DNA from 2 places in the Paenibacillus sp. FSL H8-0332 genome. Region 2 is predicted to be linked to the other one. Evidence: predicted binding sites of a transcription regulator. Region 2 holds the regulator's gene; the other holds the start of a gene.
What was found. The regulator LexA, encoded in region 2, represses DNA repair genes until DNA is damaged. The targets are predictions, from matches to a motif close to CGAACATATGTTCG.

Region 1 (3,414 bases), 3.6 Mb from region 2:
TGCCTTTTTCCGCTGCCCCGTGGTAAGTACAGGCACACCGCCCCTCCCGTTCATCTCCACCATATGCTTCCAGTAGCGCTTCGGCATTAAGGAGGAACGCAGCCGGTCGTTGCGGCGCTCCTTGATGCCGATGGCATTATAGAAGCCGGTCCATAAGCGGCGGTACGCTTCCTCCGTCTCATCGGGCTCGGGCGGGGTCCACCCGCTTAACGGTACGATGGCCTCCCGCCCGGGCTCATGAATCAGCGCAGCCCCGTGCGTCTGATCATAGATCATGAAGCTCTCCCCCTGGAACCGGTCGCAGAAGTGCTCCTGAATCACAGGAAGCACATAGCCCTGCGGCTCAATAACTGCAGCCATGACCGGGCCGTATACAGAGAAGCGGACGAAGCCTGTATACAGATGCGCTTCATGCCGGAGCTGCTGAACGGCCTTCATCAGACTATTAACGGTGTCATCGGCCAGCATATTCATGACCTTGCGGCCATGCCGGAAGCCAAGATACAGGAAGTTCAGCAGCAGCATTTCTTTATCGGGGGCGGAGCTCCAGAAGCCCAGACGCACCAGCTCCTCGGCTTCGCGGCTGATCCGCAGCGGCAGGGACTTCAGTACCCGCGCTGCCTTGTCCTTGTCGGTCTCAATCCATTTCGCTTCCAGCAACAGGTCTACTTCCCCACCCTCAGCATGAATCGCCAGCGGAATCTCCTTCCAGGCATAGCTCTCAAATACACAACACAACAGACCCTCGAAGCTTCCGTCATAGGTGTACGCCAGTGCGGACGGCTTGAACATCAGGCCTTCGCCCCCTTCTTGAGCAGGTTCCAACCATCTGCTGCCGGTAGTGCTGACAGGTTGAAGTCGTCAAATAGGGTTAACTGCTCAACTTGCGGCGGCTGATTAGGTGCCAGTTCCTGCCCGGACATGAGTGAGCGAAGCAGCGTATGCTCGCTTACCTTCAGCCCTTCCAGCGGTTTGTCTTTGCAGGTGATGAAGAACTGGGCACGCTTGAGGACCACTCCCAGCTTCTTCAGCGCATGGAAATCTAGCGATCCGGCCCGTCTGGCCTTAACGATCCGCTGTGCACTTCTTACGCCGATGCCGGGTACACGCAGCAGCATTTCGTACGGGGCGCGGTTGATCTCAACGGGAAATTGCTCCCGGTGGTTAACGGCCCAGCTGCATTTGGGGTCCAGCAGCGGGTTGAAGTTCGGCACGGCCTCATCCAATAATTCATTCGCCTTGAAGCCGTAGAAGCGCAGCAGCCAATCGGCTTGATAGAGCCGGTGTTCCCGCAGCAGCGGCGGCTTGGTGTCTAGGGCGGGTAGGAGGGAGTCCTCTACTACAGGGGTGTAGGCAGAGAAAAACACACGTTTGAGTGCATATTTGCGGTATAAGCCTTCCGTCAGATTAAGGATCTGGTAATCGGTATCGGGCGTTGCCCCCACGATCATTTGGGTGCTCTGTCCAGCCGGAGCGAAGCGGGGTGCGTGATTATACCGGACGATATCGGAGCGGTTCTCCTTGATCCGGCTTGTGATCAGCCCCATCGGCTTCAGGATGGACACCTTGCTCTTATCGGGGGCGAGGCGTCCGAGACTCTCCTGCGAGGGCAGCTCGATGTTGACGCTCATGCGGTCGGCGAGCAGACCCAGTCTGGACAGCAGGGCTTCGTCTGCTCCAGGGATGGCTTTTACATGAATATAACCGTTGAAATGATAGACATTGCGCAGCAGCTCAAGTGCGGCGATTAACTGCTCGGTGGTGTAGTCCGGATTGCGCATAATACCTGAGCTGAGAAATAGTCCTTCTATATAATTACGGCGGTAGAATTGCATGGTGATATCTGCGATCTCTTCGGGGGTGAAGGCTGCCCGGCGAATGGGGTTAGATTTGCGGTTGATGCAATAGGCACAATCATATACACAACCGTTAGTCATTAGCACCTTCAGCAGTGAGATACAGCGCCCGTCCGCCGCGAAGCTGTGACAGATGCCCATCGCGGAGGTGTTGCCGAGCGTCCCGGCCTGGCCCTTGCGGTCAGAACCGCTTGAAGTGCAGGCCACATCGTATTTGGCAGAAGCGGTCAGAATCTCTAGTTTCTCCATTACATCCACGGTCTCAATCCCCCTCATATGAGTGCATTATATACCGAACATACGTTCTTGTCAAAAGCATAAACCGCCTCCCTGGCCGCCTGCAAAATGTATGCGCATTCCTTCTTGTGCTATAATAGAAATTGATGGTTCATGGAATGAGGAATCATACGGTTATTGAAAATAGGGTTAGGAGTGTTGCTGAAGTGAGAGGATATAACATATGGCGGCCCATCATGCTGATTGCGGTTGCGCTGCTGACAAGACAGTTAGTGACAAGTATTTGCCTTATGTTCGGCATGTCGCAGGAATCGGCAGGCAGTGTAGCCATGCTGGGTATGATCGTTGCTGCTCTTATTATGTACAACCGCATGATGAAGGGCCGCCGCCGCAGATAAAATAAATAGAAGATCCGGCCGTATCTCTTCAGGCGGAGCGGATTGCATAGGAACAGGCTTGAAAGACGCCCGCACAGGTGTCTTTTTATTTTAGTATTGTCTTTTTCACTAAAAAAATTTATGCAGACAGATGCGCATCCCGGCAATCCGGCAAGCGGTGCTTGAATAATATGGCTGGAGCTTATATCCTTAGAAGGATATGCTATATGAAGGACCATACAGATTCAAGGTAACGTACATCCCTATTGGGAGGGCGTTATCTATAGAATCAACCCACAGCATGGGAAATGAACATACAGGAGGAAACCAATTGAGTACACAGAACATTGGAGTGCCGTTAGAGGGTTTTGCAGAATTTAGCCGGACGGTAGCCGCAGAAGGTGCGGTACTGCTGAAGAATGAGGGACAGGTGCTCCCGCTGGGTAACGGTGAGAGCGTTGCTGTTTTTGGCAGAATACAGGTGAATTACTACCGCAGCGGTACAGGATCGGGCGGTAGCGTTCACGTTGCATATACGACGAATCTGCTGGATGGACTGCGCAGCAAGAAGAACATTAGCGTGAATGAAGAGCTGGCTGCAGCCTACGAGGCCTGGATCGGGCTTAACCCGTTCGATGACGGCGGCAAGGTATGGGCTGCGGAGCCGTGGAACCAGAAGGAAATGCCGCTTACGGACGAGCTGGTGAAGCAAGCACGAAGCCAGTCAGCCAAAGCGGTTGTGGTTATTGGACGTACGGCGGGTGAGGATCAGGATAATGCCGATACCGCAGGCAGCTACCGGCTGACGGAAGATGAGAAGGCGATGCTTGTCTCGGTTACGGCTCATTTTGAACAGACGATTGTGGTGCTCAACGTGTCCAACATTATAGATATGAGCTGGGTGAATGATGCCGCTTATGTGAATCCTATCTCTGCTGTGATCT
Region 2 (3,414 bases):
ATGGATATCGGAGGCAGTGGAATTGTAGATGGGATGCTGTTCGTGTGCCGGATGATGATGAATCCACTGGGGGTCATGTTGCAAGAGATGCTGTATATTCTGTAGTTGAGGGGGAAAAGAATGAATTCGCGTTATGATACGCCGAGTCCTGCACGCAGAGTCCGCAGAAGATCGGGCGGTAAATCGTTACTGGTCCTTATCCTTGTTGTTCTGGTTGTGATGGCTGTTACGAATCCGGGGAAGGAAGCATTCAGTGAATATTCTGTAAAGAATCTGGAGAATACGCTTGATCAGGAAATAGGCGACGGAATTACCAAGCTGGTAGCCCAGCCTGTAGTTGAGTCATTGACTGAGAGGGATAACTACATTTTATTCTCTGTATTCAGTGTGCCGGACCTTAAGAATACCGATTTTTTTAGCGGGGATGGCGGGGCTACTAAGAAATATATTGGATTGTTCAAAATCCTTTTTATCAAGCTGTAAATATGGTTTACATATTGTTCCATAACCCGGTATAATTAAATAGATTGTTGCGGAATCTTTATATCATGGTTGTGGAACAAGGAGGAACGAAGTTGAATACGGCTTATAAAGTACTGTCCAGTGATGCTGATCTATTCGCTGCCGCACTGGCACAGGTACAGGTCTACGTCGTTCAGCTGGTTGATGGCAAACCGCATGTGATTGCTGATTATGCCGGACCTGTACAGAAATGGACACCGGAGTACATAGTGCTGGCCGGAATGACTTATAGACGCGATGAATTTGAATTCCGGGTACGATTGAACAAGAAGTGAGCAGATTCGCTGCCCGCTAACCGCTGCTCCTAACATTACTGCCGAATCACACAATCTTCTACGGTACATTCAGCATCTCTTATACTATCCAAGTGTAAAAGAGGTGTTAAGATGACCCAAAGAGAACGCAACAGAATCCGCAGAGCCATTAATGTGCTGCTTACCCAGAGAGCGATCCTGCTGGAGCGGCTTGAAGAAATCAATGAGAATCTGCGCAGTGTGCCTAGAGGTTCGCGGGCCAGAAGAGAGCTATTGGCGGCCAGAGCCTCCATCCGTGAAGCCATTCGCCTGAATACAGCTGCCATTCGCTTGTTACGGAGTGTGCTGCTGTAATCTGTATCCGCCCTGGTGGCTGAGATGATGCGTACAAGACACCCCTTCGGGGGTGTTTTTGTCGTGAGATCCGGGAGCAGCAGGTTGCAGCTGCGGTCTATTCTCTAATCGTAACACGCGTGCCGATAGGTACGGTGGCGGCCAGAGCCAGAACATCTGCGTTATACATACGGATACAGCCGTGAGAGACCATGTGGCCGATGGAGGACGGGTCGTTGGTTCCGTGTATGCCGTAATGCGGCTTGGACAGACCCATCCAAAAGGCACCGAACGGGCCGCCCGGATTGGGCTGCTTGTTAATGATGGTGTACTCGCCTACTGGCGAGACGGTTAACATTTTGCCGATGCCGACAGGGAAGCCTCTGGTGACAACGTCATTATCCAGCAGGTACAGCATACGCTGTGACAGATCGATGATAATTCGATAATTGGGCATACAGATCAGCACTCCTTTAATATCAGGATATGTGCGGAGCCGTACAGCGGTTCACAGAAAAAGTGGCAAAAAAGCCGTATGCGAACAAATGTTTGCATACGGCTTTTTTGCCACTACGCTAAGTGAAATAAACAGAAAACAGGCTGCTTCGCATGGTGCGGAGCAGCCTGTTCTGAAGCGGGGAGTAGATTAGTGGATATCGCGGAATAATCCGATGACCCGTCCCAAAATCGTAACGCGGTTAAGGCGAAGAGGCTCGTACGCCGGATTCTCCGGCTGCAGCCTGATATGATCCCGTTCCTTGTAGAAGGTCTTAACAGTTGCTTCATCTTCTTCGGTCATCGCTACAACAATATCGCCGTTGTCGGCAGTCTGCTGCTGGCGCACGATGACATAATCCCCGTTCATAATTCCGGCATCCACCATACTGTCACCAAGGACAGATAGCATAAATACCTTGTTATCGCCTACATAATGAGCAGGCAATGGGAAGTAATCCTCAATATTCTCTGTAGCTGTAATAGGAACACCAGCTGTAACCTTACCCACTACCGGGATGCGGGTGACGGTCTGGACGAATTGATGCACATTCTCTGAATCTTCCTGCCCGAGTAACTCAATGGCACGCGGTTTCGTAGGGTCGCGCCGGATCAGGCCCTTCTTCTCAAGCCGGTCCAAGTGACCATGCACGGTAGAGCTGGAGGCCAGGCCGACAGCCTCGCCAATCTCGCGGACGGACGGAGGATAACCCTTGCTGCGGACTTCATTACGTATAAATTCCAGGATCGCCAGCTGACGACTAGAAATCTTTGACATCGGAATCAACCCCATATACTATGTTTGGGAAAATTATAACATAGAACTTCCGTTCGTACAAACATAAGTTCTAAAATGAGGAAAATAAGAGAGTGAAAATAAAGAGAACAAACGTTCCGAAAAAACTATTGATCGAAACACATGTTCGTGTTATATTATTTTCGAAAGCAAGAACATGTGTTTGGAGGATGATGATCATGTTAAAGTATAGTACATACAACAGCATCTATAATAATGAGGATATCAAGGTGTCCGCTCCCGGTAATCCAACTGCTCATAATTATGTAACCAAGATCAAGGATGCGATTCTTCATAGTCTCGCTGCGCTATCATCACTATTCCGTCAGGTCAGCCTGATGAAGATGGTTCTGGTGCTGATGCTTGTTATTTCGGGATTCACTGTGGTGGGGAATGTTTTTGCCGGTTCGGTCTCTTCCATGAAGCCAGATAAGCGGATCGTAGTCGAACGAGGGGATACCTTATGGAGCCTTGCGTTAAGTAACAAGCCTGAGGACATGAAGACAGCCGTATATATAGAAGGAATAATGAAGACGAATCATTTGGAGAACAGCGTCATTAAGGCCGGAGATATTCTGATTTTACCTTTATACTGAAGGAATGAAGCAGACTAATGATCGACTCAAAGAGCTTTCAGGGGGTAGACCTTGACAAGCTCTTTTTCTCATGGCAAAGTTAAAATGAATTTAGAGGGAGGGAAACGTATTGAATATTGACGAATTGGTCGCACGCATCAATGAACTGGCACGCAAAGCTAAGAACGGCGGCCTGAATGAAGAGGAATTGGCCGAACGTGCCAAGCTCCGTGAGATTTACCTGGGGAATATCCGCAGCAACTTTCGGGCCCAGCTTAATACCATCGAAATTGTGGACAATCCGGAGCATGAAGAAGGCAATAACGGACTTAAGCATTAGCCTGTTGCCTTTTCATAGATAATACAGGATGACTAGGGGGAACTCACATGGCCCGTTCTTGGGAAAGAATGGTTCAACGCAACACAAAGCAAATTAACC

Region 1: NST43_RS32570 (putative DNA modification/repair radical SAM protein) is a predicted target of LexA. The motif match lies at 2,150-2,163, and genes of this name have one in related genera.

The regions. Positions count from the first base shown of each region.
Region 1 is NZ_CP150145.1:7,420,988-7,424,401, forward strand. Features, by position in the region: gene NST43_RS32565 (TIGR03915 family putative DNA repair protein) at 1-792, opposite strand, end outside; gene NST43_RS32570 (putative DNA modification/repair radical SAM protein) at 792-2,105, opposite strand; gene NST43_RS32575 (hypothetical protein) at 2,300-2,491, shown strand; gene NST43_RS32580 (glycoside hydrolase family 3 C-terminal domain-containing protein) at 2,802-3,414, shown strand, end outside.
Region 2 is NZ_CP150145.1:3,791,271-3,794,684, reverse strand. Features, by position in the region: gene NST43_RS16375 (hypothetical protein) at 1-105, shown strand, start outside; gene NST43_RS16370 (DUF4359 domain-containing protein) at 121-483, shown strand; gene NST43_RS16365 (hypothetical protein) at 576-797, shown strand; gene NST43_RS16360 (hypothetical protein) at 909-1,130, shown strand; gene NST43_RS16355 (L,D-transpeptidase) at 1,228-1,566, opposite strand; gene lexA (transcriptional repressor LexA) at 1,756-2,382, opposite strand; gene NST43_RS16345 (LysM peptidoglycan-binding domain-containing protein) at 2,580-2,996, shown strand; gene NST43_RS16340 (DUF896 domain-containing protein) at 3,106-3,315, shown strand; gene NST43_RS16335 (hypothetical protein) at 3,363-3,414, shown strand, end outside.